DNA from 2 places in the Acidovorax sp. ST3 genome. Region 1 is predicted to be linked to the other one. Evidence: riboswitches for the same ligand, from Rfam matches in the RefSeq annotation. Region 1 holds a riboswitch; the other holds the start of a gene.
What was found. A riboswitch is a leader RNA that binds a small molecule or an ion and turns the genes downstream of it on or off. The one in region 1 is predicted to bind S-adenosylhomocysteine.
Positions count from the first base shown of each region.

Region 2: it holds a riboswitch for S-adenosylhomocysteine, as region 1 does, so the genes downstream of both, metH (methionine synthase) here and ahcY (adenosylhomocysteinase) in region 1, are expected to answer to the same signal.

Region 1 covers NZ_QKVP01000003.1:687,690-692,184, forward strand. The annotation lists gene DNK89_RS12375 (TlyA family RNA methyltransferase) at 1-224, opposite strand, end outside; gene ahcY (adenosylhomocysteinase) at 374-1,807, opposite strand; S-adenosyl-L-homocysteine riboswitch at 1,881-1,960, opposite strand; gene DNK89_RS12385 (peptide chain release factor 3) at 2,139-3,767, shown strand; gene DNK89_RS12390 (HAD-IIB family hydrolase) at 3,774-4,495, shown strand, end outside.
Region 2 covers NZ_QKVP01000004.1:171,049-175,543, reverse strand. The annotation lists gene DNK89_RS13495 (PACE efflux transporter) at 1-255, shown strand, start outside; gene DNK89_RS13490 (hypothetical protein) at 292-1,641, opposite strand; S-adenosyl-L-homocysteine riboswitch at 1,831-1,912, shown strand; gene metH (methionine synthase) at 1,970-4,495, shown strand, end outside.

The DNA of each region.
Region 1 (4,495 bases):
AAGGCGCCTTCGAGCTTGAGCCCGCCACGGGAGATGTATTTGGCCTCGGCATCGTCCAGCAGCCTTACCTCGGCCACGGACGGGACGTCATCCCCGTTCTTGGCCACCTTGTTCCAGGGCGACAAGGGCGTCAAGCGCCACTCCACCCCCGAAGCGATCAGGCGCTGCGCCTGCGAGCGCGTGGCGGCATGGCCACGCTCCACCAAAAACACATCTGCGCGCATCGCGCCCATCCTTTTTGAGTCAAATCGGCTGGTAGCGCTAGTGAATCATGCGCCAGCAGCTATCAATTTATGAGCAATCAAGCATTGCTCAGCATCACGGCGCCACACCACCGTGCGCGCGCCCTGTCGCCAGGGCGCGCGCACCGGGATCAGTAGCGGTAGGTGTCAGGCTTGTAGGGGCCTTGCTTGGGCACGCCGATGTAGGCGGCCTGTTCGTCGGTCAGCTCGGTCAGCATGGCGCCCACCTTCTTGAGGTGCAGGCGCGCCACCTTTTCGTCCAGGTGCTTGGGCAGCACGTAGACCTTGCCGTTTTCGTAGTAGTCGCTGTGAGTGAACAGCTCGATCTGGGCAATGGTCTGGTTGGCAAAGCTCGACGACATCACGAAGCTGGGGTGGCCCGTGCCGCAGCCCAGGTTCACCAGACGGCCCTTGGCCAGCAGGATGATGCGCTTGCCGTCCGGGAAGATCACATGGTCCACCTGGGGCTTGATCTCTTCCCACTGGTACTGCTCGAGCGTGGCGACCTGGATTTCGTTGTCAAAGTGGCCGATGTTGCAGACGATGGCCTGGTCTTTCATGGCCAGCATGTGCTCGTGGCGGATCACGTCCTTGTTGCCGGTGGTGGTCACAAAGATGTCGGCCTTGTCGGCCGCGTATTCCATGGTCACGACCTTGTAGCCTTCCATTGCGGCCTGCAGGGCATTGATGGGGTCGATCTCGGTCACCCACACCTGGGCGCTCAGGGCGCGCAGGGCCTGGGCGCTGCCCTTGCCCACGTCGCCGTAGCCCGCGACCACAGCCACCTTGCCGGCGATCATCACGTCCGTGGCGCGCTTGATGCCGTCCACCAGCGACTCTCGGCAACCGTACAGATTGTCGAACTTGGACTTGGTCACCGAGTCGTTCACGTTGATCGCGCGGAACATCAGCGAGCCCTTGGCCGACATTTCCTTCAGGCGGTGCACGCCAGTGGTGGTTTCTTCGGTCACGCCGATGATCTGGGCGCTCTTGCGGCTGTACCAGGTCGGGTCTTGCGCCAGCTTGGCCTTGATGGAAGCGAACAGGCAGGTTTCTTCCTCGCTGGTGGGGTTGGCGATGAGGGACGCGTCCTTTTCGGCGCGCTTGCCCAGGTGCATCAGCAGCGTGGCATCGCCACCGTCGTCCAGGATCAGGTTGGGGCCTTCGCCGTCGGTGCCGGCCGCGCCGAAGTCAAAGATGCGGTGGGTGTAGTCCCAGTATTCGGCCAGGGTTTCGCCCTTGATGGCGAACACAGGCGTGCCAGCGGCAGCAATCGCGGCGGCGGCGTGGTCTTGCGTGGAGAAGATGTTGCACGAGGCCCAGCGCACTTGGGCTCCCAGCGCCTGCAGGGTCTCGATCAGCACCGCCGTCTGGATGGTCATGTGCAGCGAGCCGGTAATGCGTGCGCCCTTGAGCGGCTGCTTGGCCGCGAATTCTTCGCGGATGGCCATCAGGCCGGGCATTTCGGTTTCGGCGATGCGGATCTCTTTGCGGCCCCATTCGGCCAGGCCGATGTCGGCAATGATGCAGTCGGTGTTGACCGGGGCGTTGACGCGTGCGTTCATGATGGTGTGCTCCAAAGCATGTTTGAAAAGCCACTGCGCGAAGGGGATGGTCGATACGCCTCACCGCACGCGAAGTGGATGAGCGTCGTTGCTAGATGACTCCGAGCCTCACGCCCCGCCTGTGCTGGGGACGCTGCAACGCTCCTCGGATCGGCGGATTATAAAAGCAAGTGCATTCCCGGCGCCATGCCCGAGGGGGTGAATTCATCCCGGACCTTGCACGGAACAGTAAAATCCCGCGACTGCCGCCCCTGCGACCCATGCAGGTCCCGGCCCGAAGATTTCTTGCGCAGGGCGCTCTGCCCCGCACCCATCCCATTCAGGAACCCCTGTGTCCTACGCCCCAGAAACCCGGCGCCGCCGCACCTTTGCCATCATTTCCCACCCCGACGCCGGTAAAACGACGCTGACGGAAAAGCTGCTGCTGTTCTCGGGCGCGATCCAGATCGCGGGTGCCGTCAAGGGCCGAAAGGCCAGCCGCCATGCCACCTCCGACTGGATGGAAATCGAAAAGCAGCGCGGCATCTCGGTAGCCAGCTCGGTCATGCAGATGCTGTACCGCGAGCATGTGATCAACCTGCTCGACACGCCCGGCCACAAGGACTTCTCGGAAGACACCTACCGCGTGCTCACCGCCGTGGACTCGGCGCTGATGGTGATCGACGCCGCCAACGGTGTGGAAGCACAAACCCGCCGCCTGATCGAGGTCTGCCGCCAGCGCGACACGCCCATCATCACCTTCGTCAACAAGATGGACCGCGAGGTGCGCGACCCGCTGGACATCATGGACGAGGTCGAGCGCGAACTGGGCATGCCCTGCTGCCCCATGACCTGGCCCGTGGGCCAGGGCAAGAGCTTTGGCGGCATCATCAACTTGCGCACCAAGACGATGACGGTGTTCGAATCCGGCAGCGAACGTCGCCCGCAGGACTTCGAATCCATCCCGCTCACCGATGTGGACACCCTGCGCGCCCGCTTCGGCGCAGAGTTCGACGCCGCCATGGACAGCATGGAGCTGGCTACCGGTGCATCGCCCGCCTGGGACCATGAAGCCTTCCTGGCCGGCAAACTGACCCCCGTGTTCTTCGGCTCCGGCGTGAACAACTTCGGGGTGATGGAAGTGCTGGACGCCCTGGTGGACATGGCCCCGCCGCCCGGCCCGCGCGTGAGCACGCTGGAGGTGAACAAACAGCCCGTCGTCAAGACCATCCAGCCCGAGGACGAAGGTTTCTCCGGCGTGGTGTTCAAGGTGCAGGCCAACATGGACGCCAACCACCGCGACCGCATCGCCTTCGTACGCGTGGCCAGCGGCAAGTACACGCCGGGCATGAAGCTCAAGGTACAGCGCACCGGCAAGGAGCTGCGCCCCACATCGGTGGTGACCTTCATGTCCCAGCGCCGCGAGGCCGTCGAAGAAGCCTACGCGGGCGACATCATTGGCTTCACCACCCACGGCGGCGTGCAGCTGGGCGACACCATCACCGACGGCGCCAACCTGCAGTTCACCGGCCTGCCCTTCTTCGCGCCCGAAATGTTCATGACCGTGGTCCTCAAGAACCCGCTGCGCACCAAGCAGCTCCAGCAAGGCCTGGCCCAGCTGGGCGAAGAAGGCGCGATCCAGGTCTTCAAGCCCGACGCCGGCGGCAACATGCTGCTGGGCGCCGTGGGCCAGCTTCAGTTTGAAGTGGTGCAGCACCGCCTGAAGGCTGAGTACGACGCCGACGTGCGCCTGGAAGGCTGTCAGTACACGGGCGCCCGCTGGATCACCGCCGACAACGCGGCCGACCTGCGCGCCTTTACCGATGCCTACCCGCTGCGCCTGGCGCACGACGCGGCGGACACGCTGGCGTACCTGTGCACCTCGCCGTACGACGTGCGGTTGGCGCAGGAGCGGTTTCCCAAGATCCACTTCCATCCGCTGCGTGAGCATGCGGGGTTGGCACTGCAGAAGGCCGGTTGAGCCCGCATGCAACCTCTGGATCTCTGGCCAACAGTGGCCCGCCGCGACCTGGTGGGCGTGTTCACCGACATCGACGACACCCTGACCACCGAAGGCGCCATCACGCCCGACGCGCTGCAGGCGCTGGCTGACCTGAAGGCGGCGGGCCTGGTAGTCATTCCCATCACCGGGCGGCCGATTGGCTGGTGTGAACCCTTCATGGCCGGGCCGGGGGGTTCGACCTGGCCGGTCGATGCCATGGTGGCCGAAAACGGGGCCGTGGCTTTTACCCGGGGCTCTGGCGCTCAACCCACGCTGGTCAAGCGCTACCAGCAAGACGCCGCCACGCGCAGCGCCAACCAGGCACGCATGCGCGAGATCGCCGCGCTGGTGGCTTCGGAAGTGCCTGGTGTGGCCCTGAGCCGCGACAGCGCTGGACGAGAGACTGACCTGGCCTTTGACTACGCCGAGTTCGACCGGCACCCGCCCGAGACCGTGCAGCAGATGCTGGCTCTGCTACAGCGCGAAGGCATGCAGACCACGGTGAGCAGCATCCACATCCACGGCTGCTTTGGGGACTTCAACAAATGGCAGGGCGCCAACTGGATCGTGCGCGAGCTGCTGGGGCGCGATCTGGCGCAGGAGCTGGACCGCTGGGTGTTTGTGGGCGACTCAGGCAATGACCAGGCGATGTTCCAGCACTTCACCCACAGCGTGGGCGTGGCCAACATCGCGCGGTTTGTGCCGCA
Region 2 (4,495 bases), on a different contig from region 1:
TGGGCGTTCGAGCGCTGGGAGGCGCGCCAGCCCGTGCGCGGGCGCAGCGTGGCGCGGCGCGTGGCACACGCCATCGGGTTCGAGGGCGGCCTGGTCTTCACGCTGGTGCCGCTGTTTGCCTGGTGGTTTGGCGTGAGCCTGTGGCACGCGTTTGTGATGGACCTCGGGCTGATCGTGTTCTTCCTGATCTACACGTTTGTCTTCAACTGGGGTTTTGACCGCCTGTTCGGCCTGCCAGCGTCTGCGAAGGCTTGATGCGAAGCCGCCTGGCGCACCGGGCGCCGGCTTCGCTCAAGGCGCTCGTGTAACCACCAGCACCATGCCCTTAGGTTGGGGACCGGAACCCCGCGCCATGAGCGTCAACGTCCCGTTGTCGTAGTACATCACGCCCGTCCTTGCGCCCATCAAATCCGTGTTCCCATAGCACAGGCCGATGTTGGTGGTGAAGTCAAAGACGTTCTTGCTACCCGCGCGTGGGGTGGCCTTGCCCGTGCCAGTACAACCGATGGTGGCCAGGGTCATGTCCCCCGAGTCGGATACGTGGAGGGACAGCCGCCCCTGGTACCTGCCCGCGATGGCCGCGAGCGACGGGGCCTGGTTCAACGCGCTGGAGTACGCGCCTACGAACGCGCCTTCTTGGAGTTGCATTTGCATGCGGCCGTTCGGGGTGTAGGTGCCGCTGTAGCTGCCTTCCAGGATGTCGGCCTCGATGCCCGTTCCGCTGAGTTTGCCATCAGCCCACGATGTGGCTCCGTGCAGCACGAAGCCCCCCGCCAGCGAGCCGTCGGGGCGGCGGTAGTGGCCCCAGGTATCCCCATCTTCCAACACCAACAGGGTCAGCGTGCGTCCCGTCGGCAACGTACCGGTCCACAGTCCTGTGGGATTCGCCAACGGTTGGGCTGGAGGCGGTGGTGTGGGCGTGGGCCCCGGTGTGATTTCCGATGTGTCGACCGCGACGGCCAGCTCGCCATGGCGCTGGGATACGGGGTCCGGCTCGGGCGTCAACCCCATCAAAATCAGGTGGGTGCCGTCATGCCAAGCCGCCCCCGACATGCGGGGCGACTCGCTCCGGAACAGGGTGGCGTCGGAGCAGCCCTCGCCTGAAAAACTCACTTGCAGGTCAAACACGTTTTTCCCGCTCGTGCGCGGCTTGAGGCTACCGTTGCCCACGCACTTCAGCGCAGGGATGACGCGCAGAGTGCCGGAATCAGAGAGGGTGACGAACCATGGGGACGCAAGTCCCCCTTTGCCGGAGGCCCAGCGACCGCCAGCGAACGCGGGTAGTGATGCGCGCTGGTCATAGCTGCTTACGTAGTGGCCCACAAAGTTGGAAAACCCCAGACGCGCATCGATGCTGTCGCGTGGCGTATAGGTGCCGCTGTAGCTGGTACCGGGTGCTGCGGGCACATCGGAACCGCTGATTTTGCCGTCCACAGAAGACATCGTGCCTCGCAGCGCGGAGAGCGGCGATCCCAAGCCAACGAGGCCCCAGGTATCGCCGTTCTCCAGCACCAACACGCTCGCGGCGGGGCCGGCCAAGCTACCTACGGGCGAAGTGCCCGTCCATATGCCTTCCGCCGTGGTGTGCGTGGGCTGTGGCGGTGCACGGTCGCTGCCTCCGCCGCAAGCGGCCAAAAGCATGGCGCTCGCCAATACTGAGCATGCGGTTGCGCGATTCATAACTATCCCCTGCATAGTTTCTTGAAGGGGACAGTGTAGCCAGCACAGGTCGAATAACCCCGTTGGGTTTGGCGGACCGCCCGATTCCAGGCGACCAGCCCTCGCGGCTGTCCGCGCAAGCCTGCGCTGCCAAGCCGGTAAAATGCAGTCCATCCCAAGGAGCGTTGCAACGGGCCGTTCACCGGCGCGCCAGGCTTGGGATGTTCTCTTTGTGCAACGACGCTCACCTGTTATCTGCCTTTTTGCACAGGTGAGTCCTATGTCTGCGTCTGCCCCGTCCCTGCCCCCCATGAAGCTGTCCGGCCTGGAGCCCGTCTCCATTGGCGAGGGCACGCTGTTCGTCAACATCGGCGAGCGCACCAACGTCACCGGCTCCAAGGCGTTTGCGCGCATGATTTTGAACGGCCAGTACGAAGAAGCCCTGGCCGTGGCGCGCCAGCAGGTGGAAAACGGCGCGCAGGTCATCGATATCAACATGGACGAGGCCATGCTCGACAGCAAGGCCGCCATGGTGCGGTTTCTGCAGCTCATCGCGTCCGAGCCCGACATCGCCCGCGTGCCCATCATGGTCGATAGCTCCAAGTGGGACGTGATCGAAGCGGGCCTGCGCTGCATCCAGGGCAAGGGCATCGTCAACTCCATCAGCATGAAAGAGGGCGTGGAGAAGTTCAAGCACGAGGCGCGCCTCGTGAAGCGCTACGGCGCTGCCGCCGTGGTGATGGCGTTTGACGAAGTGGGCCAGGCCGACACCTACGCCCGCAAGATCGAGATCTGCGAACGCGCCTACCGCGTGCTGGTGGATGAGGTGGGCTTCCCGCCCGAGGACATCATCTTCGACCCCAACATCTTTGCAGTGGCCACCGGCATTGAAGAGCACAACAACTACGCGGTCGATTTCATCGAGGCCACGCGCTGGATCAAGCAGAACCTGCCGGGCGCCAAGGTCTCGGGTGGTGTGTCCAACGTGTCGTTCAGCTTCCGTGGCAACGACCCGGTGCGCGAGGCCATCCATACCGTGTTCCTGTACCACGCCATCAAGGCCGGCATGGACATGGGCATCGTCAACGCCGGCATGGTGGGCGTGTACGACGACCTGGAGCCCGTGCTGCGCGAGCGCGTGGAAGACGTGGTGCTCAACCGCCGCCCCGACGCTGGCGAGCGCCTGGTCGAGATTGCCGAAACCGCCAAGAGCGGCGCCAAGGACGAGAGCAAGAAGCTCGAATGGCGCGGCACGCCCGAACACCCCAAGACGGTGGGCGAGCGCCTGTCGCACGCGTTGGTGCATGGCATCACCGACTTCATCACCGAAGACACCGAAGAGGCTTACCGCGAGATCCTGGCCAAGGGCGGCCGCCCGCTGCATGTCATCGAAGGCCCGCTCATGGACGGCATGAACGTGGTGGGCGACCTGTTCGGCGCGGGCAAGATGTTCCTGCCGCAGGTGGTGAAAAGCGCGCGCGTGATGAAGCAGGCCGTGGCCCACCTGATTCCCTACATCGAGGAAGAAAAGCGCCAGGACGAGCTGGCCGGCCGCGACGTGCGCAGCAAGGGCAAGATCGTCATTGCCACCGTCAAGGGCGACGTGCACGACATCGGCAAGAACATCGTCACCGTCGTGCTCCAGTGCAACAACTTCGAGGTGGTGAACATGGGCGTGATGGTGCCCTGCCACGAGATCCTGGCCAAGGCCAAAGTCGAGGGGGCGGACATCGTGGGCCTGTCGGGCCTCATCACCCCCAGCCTCGAAGAGATGCAATACGTGGCCGGCGAGATGCAGAAAGACGAGCACTTCCGCGTCAAGAAGATCCCGCTGCTGATTGGTGGCGCCACCACCAGCCGCGTGCACACCGCCGTCAAGATCGCGCCGCATTACGAAGGCCCCGTGGTCTACGTGCCCGACGCCTCGCGCAGCGTGAGCGTGGCGCAAAGCCTGCTGGGCGACGGCGTGCAGAGCTACGTGGATGAGCTGAACGCCGACTACGACAAGGTGCGCACCCAGCACGCCAACAAAAAGGCCACACCCCTGTGGCCCCTGGCCAAGATCCGCGCCAACAAGACACCCGTGGACTGGTCGGCCTACCAGCCCGCCGTGCCCCGTGCGCTGGGCCGCCGCGTGTTTAAGAACTTTGACCTGGCCGAGCTGGCCAAGTACATCGACTGGGGCCCGTTCTTCCAGACCTGGGACCTGGCCGGCCCGTACCCCGCCATCCTCACCGACGAGATCGTGGGCGTGGAAGCCACGCGTGTGTTTGCCGATGGGCAGGCCATGCTCAAGAAGATCATCGAAGGCCGGTGGCTCACGGCCAGCGGCGTGATGGCCCTGCTGCCCGCCAACAGCGTGAACGATGACGACATCGAGTTCTATACCGACGACACCCGCACCGAAGTGGCCATGACCTGGTACGGCCTGCGCCAGCAGGCCGAGAAACACACCATCGACGGCGTGACCCGCCCCAGCCGCTGCCTGGCCGACTTTGTGGCCCCTAAGTCCAGCGGCATTGCCGACTACGCCGGTATGTTTGCCGTGACGGCGGGCCTGGGCATTGAGAAAAAAGAAAAGGCTTTCATCGACGCGCTGGACGACTACTCCGCCATCATGTTCAAGAGCCTGGCCGACCGCCTGGCCGAAGCCTTTGCCGAAGCCCTGCACCACCGCGTGCGCACCGACCTGTGGGGTTACGCTGCCGGTGAAGCGCTGAGTAACGACGACATGATTGCCGAGAAGTACCAGGGCATCCGCCCCGCGCCCGGCTACCCCGCCTGCCCGGACCACAGCGCCAAGACCGACCTGTTCCGCGTGCTGCAGGCTGGCGAG